Regions from separate parts of the Sporosarcina sp. SAFN-015 genome, predicted to be linked through region 4. Evidence: predicted binding sites of a transcription regulator. Region 4 holds the regulator's gene; each other region holds the start of a gene.

Region 1 (4,897 bases), on a different contig from region 4:
CAAGTTGCCGACACTCTTCATAATTTCAGGAAGGAAATGATTCGTGATCGGCTCGAGCACTCCAAAGATGACAAACACGATTGGAATCCAATACAGCTTGAAATTACGGACATTTTCACGCCATTCCTTGCGTAGCAATACATTGAAGCTGCTCATTCCCCCATCACCACTTTCATGAAGATTTCTTCCAAGCTTGCCGTTTGCAATTCCACCTTCCGAATATGAAGGGTTTCTGCATGCAGTAATGCGATAACTTCAGACGTACCTATCTCTTCCTTCAAAGCATCAATGGACACTTGCTTCTTTTCCGCTTTAACTTTCCATGGTGACAATGCAGTAAACCGTTCTGCTTCTTCGACTGATCCAAACTCGATAAGAATACGTGGGTTGGCGTATTTCTCTCGGATGGAATCCAGCGATCCATTTTCGACAAGGACACCTTTCCGAAGGAATAGCAGCTGGTCTGTCATTTCTTCTGCATCGTTCAAAATATGGGTTGAGTATAAAATTGTCGTTTTCTGTTGGAGTTCCTTCAACAAGTTCATCACTTGCCTTCGTCCAACAGGGTCAAGAGCTGATACTGGCTCATCTAACAGGAGCAGCTCAGGTCCATGGACAATCGCCTGTGCCAATCCAAGCCGTTGCTTCATCCCTCCAGAAAACGTTCCAGTTCTTTTCTTCATAGCATCTCCAAGGCCGACAAACTCGAGCGTCTTCTTCGCTTCCGCCAATGCTTGCCTTTTTTCAACTCCGCTCAACACGGCAGCCATCTCCGTGAATTCCAGGGCAGTCAACCAAGGAAAGAACTTTGGATATTGAGGTAGGTAGCCGATGGAAGACCGTATATCCGACTTCGTCTGCCCCCTGAATAAAATCGAACCACTTGTTGGCGTAACAAGTCCAGCAAGCATGGAAAGCGTCGTCGTCTTTCCCGCCCCATTCGGACCGATCAATGCTGTTGAAGTTCCTGCCTCCAATTCGAATGAAATCGATTCTGCAGCTTTATGACTTCCATATATCTTTGTTAGATCATTCACTTGCAGCAATTGCGTCATTCTTGCCGCCTCCCAAAAATGAAGTACAAAATTGATCCGATAATGTTCCCTAGCAATATAATGAAAATCCACATGATGAACGGTCCATTCGTCCGCCGATGCCTTATGACATCAACTAGAGCGACAACCATCAAGATCAATTGAAGTACAAGTATCGGCAAAATAAGATTCCAAGGTATGTTTTCAAGCTCAGACATGAATGTCACAACCTCTCCCTTTGTTATACACTAAGTATAACACCACTGTTATACATTGTACATAACAAAATCCGATTATTTTTTGAAGATCCCGTTTTGACTAACTAGATGTGACGAATATCACAGCAAGCCGTGTTCCCTTCTCTTATGATGGTGGGGAAAGAAATCCTTCTCATCTTATGAATCAAAAAGTCACAACTATAAAATAGGAGTGCTATTTATGAACCTTTTATTCAAGGATCGAAAAATTCAACATGGAAGGGACTATAATAAGTATCCTTTCATCGTCATTTGGGAAGTGACTCGTGCTTGCGCCTTAAAATGCTTGCATTGCCGTGCTGAAGCACAATACAAACCAAATCCATGGCAATTGTCGTTTGAAGAGGGGAAAAAGCTGATTGATGAAATCGCATTAATGGATAATCCGTTATTTGTGTTTACTGGCGGCGATCCTTTAATGAGACCTGACTTGTTTGAACTCGCCAAGTATGCAATCGAAGAAAAAAACCTTCCAGTATCGATGACGCCTAGCGCCACACCAAAAGTGACACGTGAAGCAATTCGTAAAGCGAAGGAGGTCGGATTATCGCGCTGGGCTTTCAGTTTGGACGGCTCCTGCGCAGAGATCCATGATCATTTCCGGGGAACAAAAGGTTCCTTTGATCGGACGATGAAAGGAATCGAGTATTTAAAAGAACTGAATATCCCGATACAAGTGAATACAACAATCTCTAATTACAATCTTCATGATCTCGAAGCAATTGCCGAAAAAGTGAAAGATATGGGAGCTGTTCTTTGGAGTACATTTTTCCTCGTACCGACAGGCCGAGGCCAAGAAAAAGATATGATCAGTGCTGATGAACATGAGAAGGTGATGAAATGGTTGTATCAAATACAACAAACAATGCCTTATGGAGTAAAAACGACCGAGGCTCCGCACTACCGGCGCGTATTCCTACAGGAAGAACAAAATGCAGAAAGTAAAATGGATGAGCGGGAACTAAAAAGGAAGGATGTATTGGGCAGAGCACCAAAACCTGTAAATGATGGAGATGGATTCGTCTTTATCAGCCATATCGGTGAAGTTTATCCAAGCGGCTTTTTACCCGTTTCTTGTGGAAATATTCGCGAGCAGTCACTCACAAATATCTATCAAAACTCTCCGATCATGCGGGAATTACGCGACAAATCTCTCTTGAAGGGCAAGTGCGGCGTTTGTGAATTCAATAAAGTGTGCGGGGGATCGAGGTCTCGAGCATATGCAATGACAGGTGATTACTTAGATAGCGACCCTTCTTGTTCCTATATTCCAAAAGCTCTTCGAGAAAATGAGCCTGAGGTGACAACATATGAATAATGGTCAAAAACATATTGTTGTCCTTGGCGGCGGAATTACAGGGCTAAGTGCCGCCTACTACGCTAGGAAATTGTCGGAGGAACGGAATACCCCGCTAACAATTCATATTATCGAAAAAAGCGGCGTATTGGGGGGAAGAATTCAAACAGTTAAAAAGGATGGCTTCATTATCGAAAAGGGGCCAGATTCTTTTTTATCCCGGAAACTACCAATCATTGAGTTGTCCAGAGAGCTTGGACTGGAGAATGAACTCGTCGGTACAAACCCCAAAGCTAGAGCTAATTATATATATTTGAACAAAAAGCTTCACCCTATGCCATTGGGACTCGTACTTGGAATCCCTACAAAGTTGACTCCATTTTTAAAAACTGGACTCATATCCCCCATGGGAAAAGCACGTGCCGCCATGGACATATTCATGCCAAGAAAAACGGGATCGGAAGATGAATCACTCGGACATTTTGTTGAACGACGTCTAGGGAAGGAAGTGCTGGAACATATTACAGAACCACTGCTTGGTGGAATTTATTCCGGGAATGCCCGAAAGATCAGTACGAAAGCCACATTTCCACACTTCTTGGCACTCGAACGCAAATATGGCAGTTTAATAAAAGGAATGCTGAAGGGTAAACAACCCTCCGGTGAAAGCCATCAATATCCCGAGATAGCAAAAAAAAGCATGTTCTTGACATATAGACACGGGATGCAATCGCTTATTAACCGATTGATAGAAACGATGAAGGACATTCATATGCTGACGGATTGCAGTGTCGAATCTATTTCAGCAACGAATCGCCAATATGACGTTCAACTAAGTACAGGAGAATCAATACGAGCAGACGGTCTCATCATGGCCGTTCCCTCTTCGGAGGCAGCAAAGCTGCTGCGGAACGAGCCGGGCACTACGTGGCTGCATAAGATCAACTACGTATCCGTTGCTAATATCGCAATCGCATATGACGCATCCACAATCCCTTATCCGCTCAACGGAACCGGATTTGTCATCCCCCGCAAAGAAGGAAAAGATCTCACTGCGTGTACATGGACCTCCTCGAAGTGGAGCCATTCCGCGCCGAAGGATAAAGTACTGCTGCGCTGTTACGTCGGAAATGAACAAGCGCAAGATTGGGTTGACTTGACGGACGATCAGTTGTTGCAAAAAGTCCAGTCCGATTTGAAAGAAATTATGGGCATTACCGCGAAACCGCTCTTTCATGAAGTGACAAGAGCCGTTAAAGCCATGCCGCAGTATCCCGTAAATCATGTCGAGGAGCTTGCAGCCGTTCGACAAGCATTGCAACGTACGATGCCAGGCGTTTTTCTTTGCGGAGCTGGTTATGAAGGTGTCGGGGTCCCGGATTGTATACTGCAAGGAAAACAGGTGGCAGGTGACGTATTGGATTATTTGAAATTCATATGAAATGTGTCTGTCCCCCCTGTTATTTCCTGTCCATGTTATACTATTGCGTGGACTGGAGGATGTATGATGAAACCTTGGATGTATCCGCTGTTCGTTATTCTTGGAGCGTGCAGTTATGGAATTCTTTCTACGATCATTAAATTGGCCATTGCGGATGGGTATACAGCACCCCAGGCCGTGACAAGCCAATACTATAGCGGCTTTCTATTAGCCGCACTCATTTATCTTGTTGTCCGTCGAAAGCTTCCAAAGTTCGGCGGTGGTTTTACGCTTGTAATTGCCGGTACACTAACAGCAATCACAGGAACAGTTTATGGGAAAGCCGTCAGTTTAATGCCCGCTTCCCTCGCTGTCGTCATGCTTTTCCAATTCACTTGGATTGGCATGCTTTTCGACTGCATCGCTCGACGACGCCTGCCGAAGCGAATTGAAGTCATTTCATTACTATTTTTATTCGGAGGGACAGTTTTTGCAGCAGGCGTGCTTGATGCAGATCTTAGCGGCATTCCGTGGCAAGGATGGGCTTGGGGAATGGCTGCGGCTGTCAGCTTCTCTGCATTCCTCATGGTGAATCAACGTCAAGTAGAGGGGATGGACATGCTGACAAGATTACTATTCATGTCCTTCTTCGCCGCCCTAGCTATCACTTTTTTCCAAGAGCCTCAGATTATCTGGGACGGTACATTGGTAAAAGGCTTATGGGTATACGGCTTGATTTTAGGAGTGTTCGGCATTATCTTGCCAATTCTTTTATTCTCTATCGGCATTCCAAAAGTGGGTACGGGAACGGCATCGATTCTTAGCGCGATCGAGCTGCCGGTTGCCGTCACTGTGTCGATGCTTTTATTGCATGAGCATATGACCCTTT
Region 2 (4,897 bases), on a different contig from region 4:
GGCGTCCTCGTCAACGGAACGTTCGAGCCCCACATGATAATATAGCCGGCGTTGAACCAGTCGCTAGATTCCGGAACGTCTGTCTGCTCGCCCCAAATTTGCGGTGAAGATGGCGGAAGATCCGCATACCAATCGTAGAAGCTCAACATTTCCCCGCCTAACAGCGATAGGAAACGCGCGCCCGACGCATAGCTGACCATTGACATCGCAGGAATCGGCGTAAAGCCCGCAATACGGTCAGGTCCATATTTCTGGATAGTGTAAATCAATTGAGCGGCTATCAAGATTTTCGCATCGCGCCAATGGATTCTCACATGTCCGCCCTTGCCGCGCGCTTTCTTATATTCAGCAGTCTTCGCAGGGTCTTCCACGATACTTGCCCACGCCTTGATCGGATCTTTATGTTCTGAAAGCGCCCGGCTCCACATACGCCACAACTTCCCCCGTATGTATGGATATTTCACCCGCAACGGACTGTACTCGTACCATGAGAAGGATGCTCCCCGCGGACAACCCCTCGGCTCGAATTCAGGCATGTCGGGACCACATGAAGGATAATCGATCTGCTGGTTCTCCCACGTAATAATTCCGTTCTTCACAAACACTTTCCAGCTGCAGGAACCGGTACAGTTAACGCCATGCGTCGTGCGGACAACTTTGTCATGGGACCACCTTTGGCGATACATATTCTCCCAATCCCTGCTTTTCTCTTCGAGTACAGACCAGTTTCCAGAATAACGTTCAACCGGTTTGAAATACTTCATACTAAACTTGTTCATGGACATTGAATATTTTCACTCCTTTAATCAGAATGACGTGCAGATAGGGGAAATCGACATACCTACCTTTACCTTATACCCTTAATGTTATAGATTAATCGGAATAGTTCCATTAGGGTTTTCCCTATATCCGTCCAGGTAATCCACTAATTTAAAAAAAAAGCCGCCGTTTTGGCAGCTTTTTTAATTACAACGCTTTCGCAACTCGCTCAAACAAAACGTTATTCTCAAGATGCACATGTTCAAATGTATCTTTTTCAAGCTGCTCAAGCCTTGCATAAACGAGTCGATATGTTCCGCAAGCCCCTTCTGGAGGCGTAAAGTTGTCAGTAATTTCCCTTAGTTCATAAAGCAGGCGCCCCGCATTGTCATGCTCCGCTTCCAGCTCAGATACGTGAGTCTTCAATTGCTCTTTCACTTCGGCAGTCGGATTATTTAAAAACTCTAGAATAAGAGGGAAAACATTTTGATCTTCATCAAACGTGTGGTTCAGCAACTCTTCGCGCAACGCTTTGAAAATCTCTTGCACTCGCAGTAAATGCGGATGATTTTCACCATGCACCCGGGCTACCTTCGTAATATAAGGCGCAAGCATCGGCAGCTCCTCACGCAAGCTTTCATGATATTTCTCCTGAATATAGGCGATCAATGTCTTTTCCCCAAATGAAGAAGCTTCCATGCTCAGACGGTTTTCCCGTTTCTCTTCTATTGAATGGATGCTGTTTAAAACTTCTAAAGGATTCAAGTTCCGCTGCTCTGCCGCATCCTTCAATGGAATCTTTCCGCCGCAACAATAGTCGATGCGAAGACTTCTGAACAAGTCTGCGCTTTGAGGCAATGCCGTGACAATATCCGAGACGCGAGTATCGATGGTAAGTGAAGACATAATGAATTCCTCCCCGAATTTTCTTTTCGATTTACATGTTAATGAATGGACTGCGGAAGCGATATTAGGGAATTGCCTATTTCCCTTCCGTCTACTCCATCATAGATGACTCTTCGAGCCTAAGATGTGATGTATATCACAGTTTTACAGGTGTCATAAATTGTTCAAAAAGGTTAGAGGGTTCATTCACAATAGAAATAACTGGTATACTACTTTTAATAAATAGACTTTTAAAACGGGGGATTTTAGGTGTCACTTCAATTTATTAACGCGGAAAAGAGAATTCATGATTCTGTCGTTTTCCCTTCATTTGATTTATCAATCGACTTAGGAAAAGTCGTTGCCGTCTATTCGAGCGTCAATGTGCGCGAGCAGCTGATTGAGCTATTGCTTGAAAAATCCAAGCTATCGAACGGCGAAATACGTATTGGGGACAGCGGCATTTCAGAAAACAAAACAAAAATCGGTTTTTACTTTCTTCATGACGGACTATATGAACGTTTATCAGTGGAGGAAATGGTACGTTTCACAAAACAGCTTTATACATCAAATCAATCCATCGAGGACGCTATTCAGACTGCTCAATTGGATTCAAAACGCCGTGTAAAAATAAAGAACTTGTCCTTTTCGGAACGAAAACGAGTTCAACTTGCCCTTTTACTAATGCAAAACCCAACTATTTGCATTTTCGAGGAACCTGATCAAAATATTGATTTGGAATCAAAACGGATTTTCATTTCTGTTCTTCAAAAACTCAAACTAGACGGTCGCAGCGCATTCATTTTGACGGGAAATATGGAAAGCGCTGTAACAGCTGCCGACGAAATCTTCCGTTTGGATGAAAACGGACTGCATCCAGTACATACTGCAACGGATGAAGATAAAGAAATAGAAGATTCACCAACCGCGGCCGAATCGATCGTACCTGTCCGATTAGAAAAGATACCAACGAAGGTTAATGAAAAGATTGTTTTATTTGACCCACCTGAGATCGATTATATTGAAAGCAATGAAGGACAATCCTTTTTGCATATTAAAGGAGAAGCCTTCCCTTCTGTTTCTACGTTGAATGAATTAGAATCACGACTACTCCCATTCGGTTTCTTCCGTTGCCACCGTTCGTACATTGTAAATTTGCAGAAAGTGCGAGAAGTCATCACTTGGACGAGGAACAGCTATAGCCTTGTTTTGGATGATGCCGAAAAATCGACAATACCATTGTCAAAAACAAAGATGGTGGAGTTAAAAGAGATGCTTGGCATATAAATTTGTAGAAAATTGTATTATTTCCCCGGAAATATTTTGACAGTATCCGACGTTTCAGCTCGGGAAATACTCCGTTCATGACACGGAGCGGAAAATCCACATTTAAATACGGTTCACTCACGGTGGAATTTGCTCTACTCACCCTTTATTTCACTCTTTTCGTCCGAAATATAATGTGCTACATTCCGATTTCACTTATTCTGAAGGTGCAAATACGAAATGTACGAAACCGACAGGAGGATGGAAATGGAAAACATTATTGAGGTGAGCAGCTTAGCAAAAGTCTTTGCGAATCAAACAGCAATTGAAAGTGTCGACTTCCACGTTAAAAAGGGTGAAATTTTCGGCTTTCTCGGACCAAGCGGTTCAGGAAAAACGACAACGATTAAAATTTTAACCGGGCAATTAACACCTACTAGCGGGACCGCAAACGTTTTTGGGGAATCTGTGTCTCAGCTAAAGAAATCGGAGTACCGTAAGCGTTTCGGAGTACTTACAGATAATAGCAGCTTATATGGAAGGCTATCAATCTACGATAATTTGAAACTCTATTGCGATTTATATGATGTAGCCTACTCAAAAATCGATGAAGTGCTCGATACCGTTAATTTGAAAGAAGAGAAATCGAAAAAAGTTTCTTCCTTATCAAAAGGAATGACGCAGCGTGTGACACTTGCACGGGCTTTGATCCACGAACCCGAATTGCTGTTCCTCGATGAGCCGACCTCTGCCCTGGATCCGACAAATTCACTTCATATCCATGAGGGATTACGGGCGCTTAACGAAAAAGGAACAACGATATTTTTGACGACGCACGATATGCACGAGGCGGAAACATTATGTGACAGAGTCGCTTTCCTAAATAAAGGTAAAATCCAACTTTTGGATACGCCAGACAAATTAAAGAAGAGCTACTCGGATTCGACGATTACAGTGGAATTGACGAACGAAGAAAAAGTGATTTTACCTGCAGGTTCCGAAGGTGCTAAACAGCTATTCGAGTATATGAATAAGGATCAAATCGTAACAATCCATTCAAACGAACCGACTTTAGGGGATATTTTTGTGCAAGTGACAGGGAGGAAATTGGCATGATGATTTCATGGAAACGTGTAAACGCGATTTTGCAAAAAGACTTTAAAGATTTTTCAAGGAACTTGGCTGTATCTTCAGTTATCTTTTTCCCAATTATTTTAGGAGCATTTTATGGCCGTATGGGCGTTGAATCAATCGAAACTCATTTTTTGCTTATTAATATGGCGTTTGGAATGGTGGCGACATTTGTTCAATGTTGTTTGATCGCTGAAGAAAAGGAGAAGAACACATTGCGCGGACTGATGCTTTCGCCTGCAAGTACGACTGAGATTCTTGGCGGGAAAAGCTTGCTGACATTTATTATGACGATGGTTGTCGTCTTTTTCACTATGTTCTTGGCGGAATATAAACCTATCAACATTGCTGTAATAGCTGTGGCGATTATTTTATCATCACTCTTCTATATCGCGATAGGAACATTGCTCGGCCTTTATTCGAAGTCTGTTATGGAAGCGTCCGTTATCGTAATGCCTGTCATTATCGTCTTTTCACTCGGATCGTTTCTTACGATTGCCGCAGAGAAATATCCAATTTTACAAGTGGCTAATTACTTGCCGAACCTGCAATTAATCGAATTGGCGACAAAAGTGGAGGCAGGAGCCAGTTTTGCGGGTGTAATCGGTGAATTAGCTATCATTTTAGGATGGGTCATTGCCGCTGTCATTTTGACGGTTATCATGTATCGAAAAAGGATGGTAGATTAATATGAAACAAGCGCTTAGATTTTTACTCGCTGTCGGTATCGGCATACTTGCCGTTTTCATCTATAAGGCACTCTTCTAACTAATTTGAGGTGTTTGTTTTGAAAGAAATTCGTTCTTTTGTTTTAGGTGGGTTCATCGGCCTATCCGGAGTCCTTTATTTCATCTTA
Region 3 (4,897 bases), on a different contig from region 4:
ATTCACCATGTTATGAATGGAGGCGATCCAGGAGGTGCATTGACGATCAAATCGACTAGCGGAACGACATACCCCATGGAAACGACTAGTAACATGGCAACAATCCATAATCCCCATCGATCCGTCCACAATGGCGTTGTTTCTTCGGGCATTTCCGGCTCGGCAATCGGAAATTGCGTTTCTCCTTTTGGAGCAAAAAACATCATATGGAATACAGCGTATACTTGGATGAGCACACCGATAATCAGGAATGTCCCTCCTACAGCAAGGAAAAGCAAGTACGGATCCCAACCGAGTGCTGTCGCATCATCCCCATAAGTCGTATAGGATGTTCTTCGAGGAGATCCAAGCAATCCGACCCAGTGCATAGCAACGGACATGGACAACATGCCAACAGTCCAGATAATTGTTTGGATGATGCCGATTTTATTCATCCTTGGAGTCAGTACCCGTTTAGATATATAAGGGATCAACCAATAACTGATGCCGAAGAATGTCAGAATTACAGATGTGCCGACTGTTAAATGGAAATGGCCGACTACCCATAATGTATTGTGCACGACTTGATTCAATTGGTTAGTTGTTTGTGCAATTCCTCCAGCACCTGCAGGAATGAAGGCAATCATTGCAACCATCGGAGCGAGGAATCTCACATCTCCCCAGGGCAATTTCTTTAACCAACCAAACAACCCTTTTCCCCCTAATCTCCTGCCGGTTTTTTCGAACACATAAAACATTGCGAAAGCTGTCATCAAAGATGGAAAACCGATTGCAAGGCTCATGAACAGATGAAGAAATTTAAGAGTTTGTGTCATTCCAGGATCGACAATTTGATGGTGGAATCCACCTGGAATATTTGAGATTACTAACAAAATGACGACTACCCTTGTCAATGTATCGCTAAATCTACGTCCTCCGATAATTTTAGGAACGACTACATACCATGCTGATACAGCTGTCAAATACCATATGTTCACTAATGTATGGCCGAAAGACCAGAATAGCGTGCGGCTAAGCAAGACATTGATCGTAGCTTTCCAACCGAAAGACCATGCAATTAACGTCAACACTTCAATGGTGACACCGATACTTCCGAAAAACAATAAAACAAATACACCTGTTGCAAAGAATGCGAGAATTGGAATATGCTTTCCTGGATTCTGTTTACGCCATTTTGCTACGCTTATGAAAGCTCCGAAAGCGCACATCCATACTCCGATGACGATTAGTGCTAGACCAATATAAAAATAGGGTGACGCTGCCATAGGTGGATAAAATGTATACAAGACGGATGCTTTATTCATAAGTATTGGAATAACTGCTACGACAAGACCAATCACTTTCAGCCAAAAGCCGATCCATGCCACTTTTCTCACTTTTGATGATAAACCGCCTAATGTGTGAGACAAACCTGCATAGAAATAGCCGATCGTAAAGAAAGCCGTTAATACAAGTACGAGCAATACACCATGAGTGGTCAAAACTTGATAATAATTGAACCAGTGTGGCAGCTGCATGAGGCCGGCTCTTTCCAAACCTTGCAGCAGCCCTAATGCACCACCGATTAGCAAAGCGATAAAAGCTACACTCATATATGATTTTGTCAATTTGGCATCTTCTGGTCCAATTCCCATCACTTTATTTGATGTATCCTTAAAAACGGTTTTTAATTTCTTTTCTTTTTGATGCACATTTACTGCAGTATTCAAGGAAATTCCCTCCTTTATTTCACCGTTATAGTCGTACTCATATGCTGATGTCCTGCGCCGCAATACTCATTGCATAACACGAGATATTCCCCAGGTTTATCGAATGTTTGCGTCGCTTTTTGAATATGGCCAGGCATCACCATCGCGTTCAAGTTTGTGTTAGCAACTTGGAAACCGTGTACTACATCCTTCGATGTCATGATGAAAGTGACAGTTGAACCAGCCGGAATTTCAATATTCCCCGGATTGAAGTTGAAGACTTCCAAAGTCATGACTACTTCATATTCTTTGTCGCCGGTCTTATAAACGCCTGGCTTATCAAACGGTGCAGTTTCATTCACCTTTTGCGGGTCAATTGTCTCTTTATGGCTCGGTGGCCCCATCCCAAAAGCAAATGTTTGATAACCCGTAATAAGCATGAAAATGACAAGCATCCCACCGCTCAATAGTAACCAGATCTCTTCATAGCGATTCATTTTCATCTTTCTTCCTCCTAATCTCTATCGTGTATTAGTAGCGGTACATATAAATGGCGAATAGCAATACCCACATTACCAGGATGACAAGTCCGACGATGCCTACTGATACCATTGTTCCTTTTACGGTATTTTCATCTTCTTGTTCTTGCTTATTTTTAAGCGGTGCTTCATGCAAATTCATTTCGTAACACCTCCATTGCTTTATTGTTGTTTTTATAATAGTTGATAATAGTTCTCAATAATGTGATGTACATCACATTAACGAGATTGAAAGTGACAAACCTATGACATTGATTCCAACAAAAAAGCCATTTTGCAACTACGCGATCGTAGTTTGCAAAATGGCTATCATGTAATGATTCAAGTAAAATTGAGCAATTCATCTTTCAGCATTTCTGGGCGTATCAAATATTCCCCTTCTTCCAATCGCAACGCATCATCTTTGCGCAGCTGTGAAATCATCCGGTTGACTGACTCTCTTGAAGTGCCGATCATATTGGCAAGATCTGCATTTTTAAAGCGAGTATTCAACTTCACCCAACCTTCCTTCCCTATGACAGATCCATGTGTTTCACAAAGCCTAAGCAATAATAACAAGATCCGTTCATTCGCACTGCGCAATGCAAGCTCCTCCAGCCTTTGCTGCAAATTGACGATTTGATCGCCAAGCATTCTGAAAAGCTTGATGGACAAAGAAGGATTCGACATAAGAACCTGTTCGAAATCTTTGATAGCAATCGAAAAGACTTCACTATCCTCAATCGCTTGTGCATGAGCTGGATAGTGACCTTGACGGAAGAAACCGACATGTGGAAACAAGTCCCCGTGCTGTTTAAAATGCAGGACTTGTTCTTTGCCCGCCTGGTCGTTCCTGTATATTTTAATCTTCCCTGCCGTTGCGATAAATACATGGGTGATCGGATCACCTTGCAAAAATAAAATAGTTCTATCGGTAAGCTTCCTACGATACATAATTGAAAGAAAAGGCTTCAATTCTTGGTCGGATAAGTCTTTAAAAAACATTGCACTTTTCAGAAGTTCAATTTCCGAGTCCATTTTATCTCTCCTTCGAATGAAACATAACTCTCCAAATAAAATAGTTGCTTATATTATAACATTCTATCGCAAGATATCGGCTTAGAAACAGAAAACCGCCATGACATCGTAATGATTGATGTCATGGCGGTAGAAATTGATTAGTTGACTTGTGCTTTCATTTCGTTGAACTCTTTATCAGAACAGAGAACGAAATGACCTGGTGTCACTTCACGGAATTCCACTTTTTCATCTGGTCCGTAATTATGTTTTTTAGGATCATACGCTTGTCTTACGCGTGTCCGTTCATAAATCGGATCTGGAAGTGGAATTGCAGATAATAATGATTTTGTATAAGGATGAAGAGGATTTTTATATAATTCATCTGCAGGAGCCATCTCAACGAGTTTCCCAAAATACATAACGCCAATACGGTCTGAAATATATTTCACCATTGATAAGTCATGCGCGATGAATAAATACGTCAATCCTTTTTCCTTTTGCAGCTCTTTCAAGAGGTTGACGACTTGTGCTTGAATAGATACATCTAGTGCGGAAATCGGTTCGTCAGCAATAATGAACTCAGGGTTGACGGCAAGTGCTCGGGCGATCCCGATCCGTTGCCGCTGTCCTCCGGAGAACTCATGCGGATAACGATCAGCATGCTCTTTATTCAATCCGACTGTTTCCAGCAGCTCGACAACTTTTTGTTTCCGTTCTTTCGGATTTTTAACCAGTCCATGGACATCCAATCCTTCAGCAATGATGTCAAGAACTTTCATCCGTGGATTTAACGATGCATATGGATCTTGGAAAATCATCTGCATCTTCTGATTCAAATCCTTCATTTCGGATTTCGATTTATTCGCATGCACACTGACTCCGTCGTAAAGGACTTCGCCGTCAGTTGCGTCATATAGTCGGATGATTGTCCTACCGGTCGTCGATTTACCGCAACCGGATTCACCGACTAGCCCGAATGTCTCCCCACGATAAATATCAAAGCTAATATTATCAATTGCACGGACTTCGGATGGCTTGCCAGCATTAAAATATTGTTTCAAGTTTTTTACTTCTAGTAATTTCTCTGCCATCAAGCATCACCTCTATTCGCTTGCTCAAAATATTTGCTTCCACGGAAAGTCTTCATCCGGTCGATGATCGCTTTCGGCGGTTCAACTTCTGGAGCATTCGGATGCAACAACCAGGTTGCAGCATAATGCGTATCACTCACTTTAAACATTGGTGGTGCTTGCTCCAAATCAATTTTTAAAGCATACTCACTTCTTGGTGCGAAAGCGTCTCCAAGAGGTGGATTCAACAAATCTGGCGGAGTGCCAGGAATCGCATACAGCTTCTCTTCTGTCAAATCCATAGACGGCATCGAGCTGAGAAGCCCCCATGTATATGGATGTTGCGGGTTATAGAAAATTTCATCAACCGTACCTACTTCTACAATCCGCCCACCATACATGACAGCAACCCGATCTGCGACATTCGCAACGACGCCTAAATCATGTGTAATGAAGATGATCGACGTATCGACTTTTTTCTGTATATCCTTCATCAATTCGAGAATTTGAGCTTGAATCGTAACATCAAGGGCAGTTGTCGGTTCGTCGGCAATCAAGACTTTCGGATTACAAGCGAGCGCTATCGCAATAACAATCCGCT
Region 4 (4,897 bases):
ATGGTCGTTCAACTGAATTACGAAAAGCTCGAGCAGTGGCAAAAAAATCTTCAGCAAACGTTCATCTTTTTCCAACAATGAAAAACGACTTCCCGTTTAAAGGAAGTCGTTTTTCATTTCACCCAAGTGTTGCAATTAATGAAAAGATGATAGCCCCAAAAATAAGCATAATCATTAACATAATGACGAAAACGATGCCAAAGATGATTGCCACTACACCAAGACCGCGCCAAGCAGAGAATCCATGGACGAGACCGATTCCTTTACAGGCGATGACTGTTCCGAATATGCCAACTCCAATGATAATAAGATTCTGCAAGAAATAAATTCCGAGCGGCAAATTCGTAATTCCGAAATTATCGGTCGGCACCTCAAATAGACGAGACCCGTACACCGCAATAAGCAGGAAGTTCATCGGAGCGAGCCAGATCGTCGGAATCGCAGGCGCGGGAGTGATTTTAAGCATATCGGAGAACTTCCCTTTCCCGCCTAGCCATTTTCCGACCCACGTATAAAGTCCAGCATTGATCACCCAACCGATAAGCGCAAAACCGTACGTCATGATGATGGATAAAATAATGATGAATGCTAACGGCATGCCACCAAAAATGCCAGTCGTCGCCATCGCGATTGAGCCGCCGCTGATCGAGCTTAGCAGAAAAATGAGAAAGCCATATCCCGCCGACTTTTTCTCCAGCATATATTGCAGCGTTTTCGTCGGCTGGCTCCAAATGGATAGTAATGGATTCATGTATATCCCCCTTTACTTCTTATGTATATGAAATCTCTACAAGTCCTATCATACGGGAATCCTTTTGGGATTTCATTACAAAAATCCCGCTCCCCCAATAATAACGCGGGAAGCGGGACACTACTTTATTTTTCTAAATTCCCCATCACTTCATCGATTTGGCGTTGCTGCTCTGCCTTTATTTCTTCCAGCTTCCGCTTCTCCTCCGCCTTCAGGAATTTTCGATACCCGACGCGGCAGATGATGATGCTAATTTCATAAAGTGCAAATAACGGGACGGTTACTAATAAATGCGACATAATATCCGGCGGTGTGATGAACGCCGCAATGATAAACAGGACAAAATATGCTACCTTCCGGATTTTCACTAACTTATTCGGGTTCAATATGCCGAGCCGCGATAGGAATAAAAGGACGATCGGCAACTGAAAGACGATTCCGAACGGGATCAGTATTTGAAACAGGAACGTAAAATATTCATTAATGCCGACCGTCTGTGTAATCCCAAGCTCTCCCGATAATTCCTTCATGAAGTTCATGACGAATGGCACGAGAACGAAGTAGGAAAAACCAATCCCTACAAGCAATAGGATAAACGCGAACGGGATATAGCTTAACGTCACTCTCCGCTCCGTCTCGTGAAGTCCCGGCGATATGAACGACCAGAACTGATACATGATGACCGGTGAAATGAGCACCACTGCTAAAAAGATGATGACTTTCAAGTACAGGGCAATCGGATCCACAACATTGAATGCGTGAAATTCCTCATACCCGGCTTCTGCTTGCAAAAGCTTAATGATCGGCTTCGCAATGAAAAAGCTGCCGATTACTGCAATAACAAAGAAAACGACGATTACCATCAGTCGTTTTCTAATTTCATCTATATGTTCAATGACTGTTAAATTTTTTTCTTTCATCGGACAGACATCCTTACTTATTGCACATCATTTTTCTTATCTTCCACTTTTTTGACTGTGTCATCATCATCGGCTGCAAGACCTTTTGTCGCGTTTTTAAATTCACGCAATGAAGAGCCAAATGCCTTTCCGATTTCCGGTAACTTCTTCGGTCCAAAAATGAGCAATGCAATGACAGCGATTATAAGTAGACTTCCTACACCTGGAGCCATTTCGGACACCTCCTTCATATATAATCCATCTTACATGAAAACAGCTTGTATTACTATTGACAATGCCTTTATATTTGTGAATCTTTTTCGTCATTTTTTATGAAATAAATCATTGTCTGCAGCTCCACCGACAAATCGATCGTATGAACACGCATCCAGTCGGGTGCTGCCAGCCGGACCGGTGTGAAATTGAGAATTCCTTTCACGCCGATAGCCGCCATCCGATCGGCGATTTCTTGCGCCGCCCTTGTCGGAACAGTTAAGATGACGAGTTGAATGCCTAACTCTTTAATTTTCTCTTCCATCATATCCGGATGGAACACCGGGATATTGCTGACCATCTTCCCTTCCTTTGGTGCTTTCGGGTCGAATGCGACAACAATTCTCGTATTATGGTTCTTTTGAAAATTGTATTTCAAGAATGCATTCCCTAAGCTTCCAACGCCGATCAACGCGACATCCGTCTCTTCGTCTTGATCCAACGCCCTTCGGAAGAATAGAAGGAGGTCGTTCACGTCATAGCCGTAGCCTTTGCGCCCGAGCGCCCCGAAATGGGAGAAATCACGGCGAATTGTAGCAGCATCGACTTTCATTGCCTCGCTCAATTCACTGGAAGAGACGCGTTTCTTACCCGCATTCGCGAAATTTTGCAGAAATCTATAATATAAAGGAAGGCGTTTTGACGTCGCCTGTGGAACTCTCTGAGTCGTATCAGCCATAGCTTACCTCCTATACGTGCAAATGGACCTTTTTTTATCGTACTCTAGATACGTGCTGATGTAAAGCCAACCATTGCACCGACAGGCCCATTCGATTACACTAAAAGTGGAATAGAGGTGTGCTGAATGATCGTATTACAAGTGAATGGAATTACGAAATCCTTTTCTGGAACTGATATATTGAAAAACGTCCGCCTCGAAGTGCAGCACCGTGACCGGGTTGCGCTCGTCGGACGGAATGGCGCCGGCAAATCGACATTATTAAAAATCATTGCGGGAGAAATGTCCGCTGACTCCGGCGACTTAATCATGCCGAAAGACGTACAAGTCGGCTATCTCGAACAACATGCGGGAATTGATTCTTCCCTTACAATTTGGGAAGAGATGCTGACCGTTTTTGGACCGTTGCTTGAAATGGAAAAGCGGCTCCGTGGACTAGAAACACAAATGGCGGATCCTTCCGTTTACGAGAACCAGCAAGAATATGAGCGTGTCATGAAAGATTATGACACGTTGCAAATCGAATTCAAGGATTCGGGCGGGTATCAATACGAATCTGATATGCGTTCGGTTCTTCACGGAATGCGATTTTATCCTGAAGACTACGAGAAGCAAGTCAATCTGTTGTCCGGAGGGCAAAAAACGCGGCTGGCGCTTGCGAAAATGCTGCTTAGCAAACCGGATCTGCTCATATTGGACGAGCCGACGAACCATTTGGATATCGAGACATTAGGCTGGCTTGAAAAATACCTCGTCTCCTATGAAGGCGCGATCCTCATTGTTTCCCATGACCGCTATTTCCTCGACCAGATCGTGACGATCACGTATGAAGTGTCGAGGAAGAAAGTGACGAAGTACGTCGGCAACTATAGCGCCTATTTAGTTGAGAAGGCGAAGAACTATGAACGCGATAAGAAGTTGTACGAACGCGAGACGAGTGAAAAAGCGAAACTTGAGGACTTCATCCAGCGGAATATCGCCCGTGCTTCGACTTCCAAAATGGCGAAAAGCCGGCGGAAGCTGCTCGAACGAACGGATTGGATGGACGCGCCTGATGGGGATGAAAAGTCTGCAAGCTTCTCGTTCTCCATCGAACGGCCAAGCGGCAACGATGTGCTCACATTGGACAATATCGCTGTCGGCTATAACGGCCAAGCCGTTTCTGAGCATATTAATATGCATGCATACAAAGGGGACCGGATCGCGATCATCGGACCGAACGGGATCGGAAAGTCGACGCTTCTGAAGACGATCGTCAAAAGACAGGAGCCGATCGACGGAACGATCCGCTACGGAACAAATGTCCAATTCGGGTATTATGACCAGAATCAAGCGACGATCCTCGGTACGGGGACAGTCCTTCAAGAGCTGTGGGATGAGTGGCCGATGATGAATGAAAAGGACGTCCGCTCCGTACTCGGACGCTTCCTGTTCACGGGTGAAGACGTCGAGAAGCCTGTCGCTTCATTGTCCGGCGGCGAGAAAGCACGTCTTTCATTAGCGAAGCTCATGCTTCAAAAATCGAACACACTCGTGCTTGACGAACCGACAAACCATCTTGACCTCGACAGCAAGGAAGTGCTGGAAAATGCGTTAGACGACTTTCCGGGAACAATCCTCTTCGTCTCCCATGACCGTTATTTCATTAATCGGATCGCGACGAAAGTGATTGACGTCGGTCCTTCCGGTGTCACAGAGTATCTTGGTGATTATGATTACTTCGTTGAAAAGAAAAATGAGCTGGAAGAGTTGAAAGCCGACAATAGCAATTCGGAACAGCCAAAACAGCAGAAAAACGGACGGAATGAGGAAGACAAGGAATTCAAACGGCAAGAACGCCGATTGACAAGGGCGATTGCTGAAATTGAAGAGTCACTCGGAAAAATGGATGCCGACATCGCTGTTCTGCAGGAAGAGTTGTTGAACCCCGATTTCGCTGATGACCATGTGAAACTGATGGAGCTCCAAGAACAGATCGACGAACTCCAAATGCAGCACGACAACCAATCAGAGGAATGGTTGAATTTGCAGGAAGAACTTGAACAATTGAATTCATAACGATTAGAAAGCTGTCGAATGGAACGAACGCCATTTCGACAGCTTTCTTTTGTTTTCGACAAGGGTTCCCTTTTGATTTCCACAATCTTATCAACATCATTCACGTTGATATAATAGGATATGAACATAGTTATCCACGTTATCCACATTAACTGTATTCAATACCCACATAGTTATCCAAAAGATGTCATAGTCATTCACACGAATCTTTTAATTATCCACAACTTATTAACAATT

The links. The regulator Rex, encoded in region 4, represses fermentation and respiration genes when NADH is low (regulators of the CRP and FNR family bind a similar motif). The targets are predictions, from matches to a motif close to TTGTGAAATATTTCACAA.
Region 1: a site for Rex is predicted at 1,361-1,378, ahead of ACR65H_RS02885 (TIGR04053 family radical SAM/SPASM domain-containing protein). Genes of this name have one in related genera too.
Region 2: a site for Rex is predicted at 1,790-1,807, ahead of ric (iron-sulfur cluster repair di-iron protein). Genes of this name have one in related genera too.
Region 3: a site for Rex is predicted at 2,430-2,447, ahead of ACR65H_RS11730 (cytochrome C oxidase subunit II). Genes of this name have one in related genera too.

What each region holds. Positions count from the first base shown of each region.
Region 1 covers NZ_JBPFDR010000001.1:604,133-609,029, forward strand. Annotated here, with positions in the region: gene ACR65H_RS02870 (ABC transporter permease) at 1-156, opposite strand, end outside; gene ACR65H_RS02875 (ABC transporter ATP-binding protein) at 153-1,055, opposite strand; gene ACR65H_RS02880 (PLD nuclease N-terminal domain-containing protein) at 1,052-1,252, opposite strand; gene ACR65H_RS02885 (TIGR04053 family radical SAM/SPASM domain-containing protein) at 1,473-2,609, shown strand; gene hemG (protoporphyrinogen oxidase) at 2,602-4,029, shown strand; gene ACR65H_RS02895 (EamA family transporter) at 4,096-4,897, shown strand, end outside.
Region 2 covers NZ_JBPFDR010000001.1:441,451-446,347, forward strand. Annotated here, with positions in the region: gene ACR65H_RS02005 (nitrate reductase subunit alpha) at 1-779, opposite strand, end outside; gene ric (iron-sulfur cluster repair di-iron protein) at 967-1,665, opposite strand; gene ACR65H_RS02015 (LytTR family transcriptional regulator DNA-binding domain-containing protein) at 1,915-2,931, shown strand; gene ACR65H_RS02020 (ABC transporter ATP-binding protein) at 3,178-4,026, shown strand; gene ACR65H_RS02025 (ABC transporter permease) at 4,023-4,730, shown strand; gene ACR65H_RS02030 (M50 family metallopeptidase) at 4,829-4,897, shown strand, end outside.
Region 3 covers NZ_JBPFDR010000006.1:47,930-52,826, forward strand. Annotated here, with positions in the region: gene ACR65H_RS11720 (cbb3-type cytochrome c oxidase subunit I) at 3-1,634, opposite strand; gene ACR65H_RS11725 (cytochrome c oxidase subunit II) at 1,724-2,191, opposite strand; gene ACR65H_RS11730 (cytochrome C oxidase subunit II) at 2,220-2,369, opposite strand; gene ACR65H_RS11735 (Crp/Fnr family transcriptional regulator) at 2,549-3,244, opposite strand; gene ACR65H_RS11740 (ABC transporter ATP-binding protein) at 3,385-4,317, opposite strand; gene ACR65H_RS11745 (ABC transporter ATP-binding protein) at 4,317-4,897, opposite strand, start outside.
Region 4 covers NZ_JBPFDR010000011.1:2,962-7,858, reverse strand. Annotated here, with positions in the region: gene ACR65H_RS16565 (CPBP family intramembrane glutamic endopeptidase) at 1-81, shown strand, start outside; gene ACR65H_RS16560 (YIP1 family protein) at 119-751, opposite strand; gene tatC (twin-arginine translocase subunit TatC) at 877-1,671, opposite strand; gene ACR65H_RS16550 (twin-arginine translocase TatA/TatE family subunit) at 1,689-1,883, opposite strand; gene ACR65H_RS16545 (redox-sensing transcriptional repressor Rex) at 1,952-2,602, opposite strand; gene ACR65H_RS16540 (ABC-F family ATP-binding cassette domain-containing protein) at 2,729-4,660, shown strand.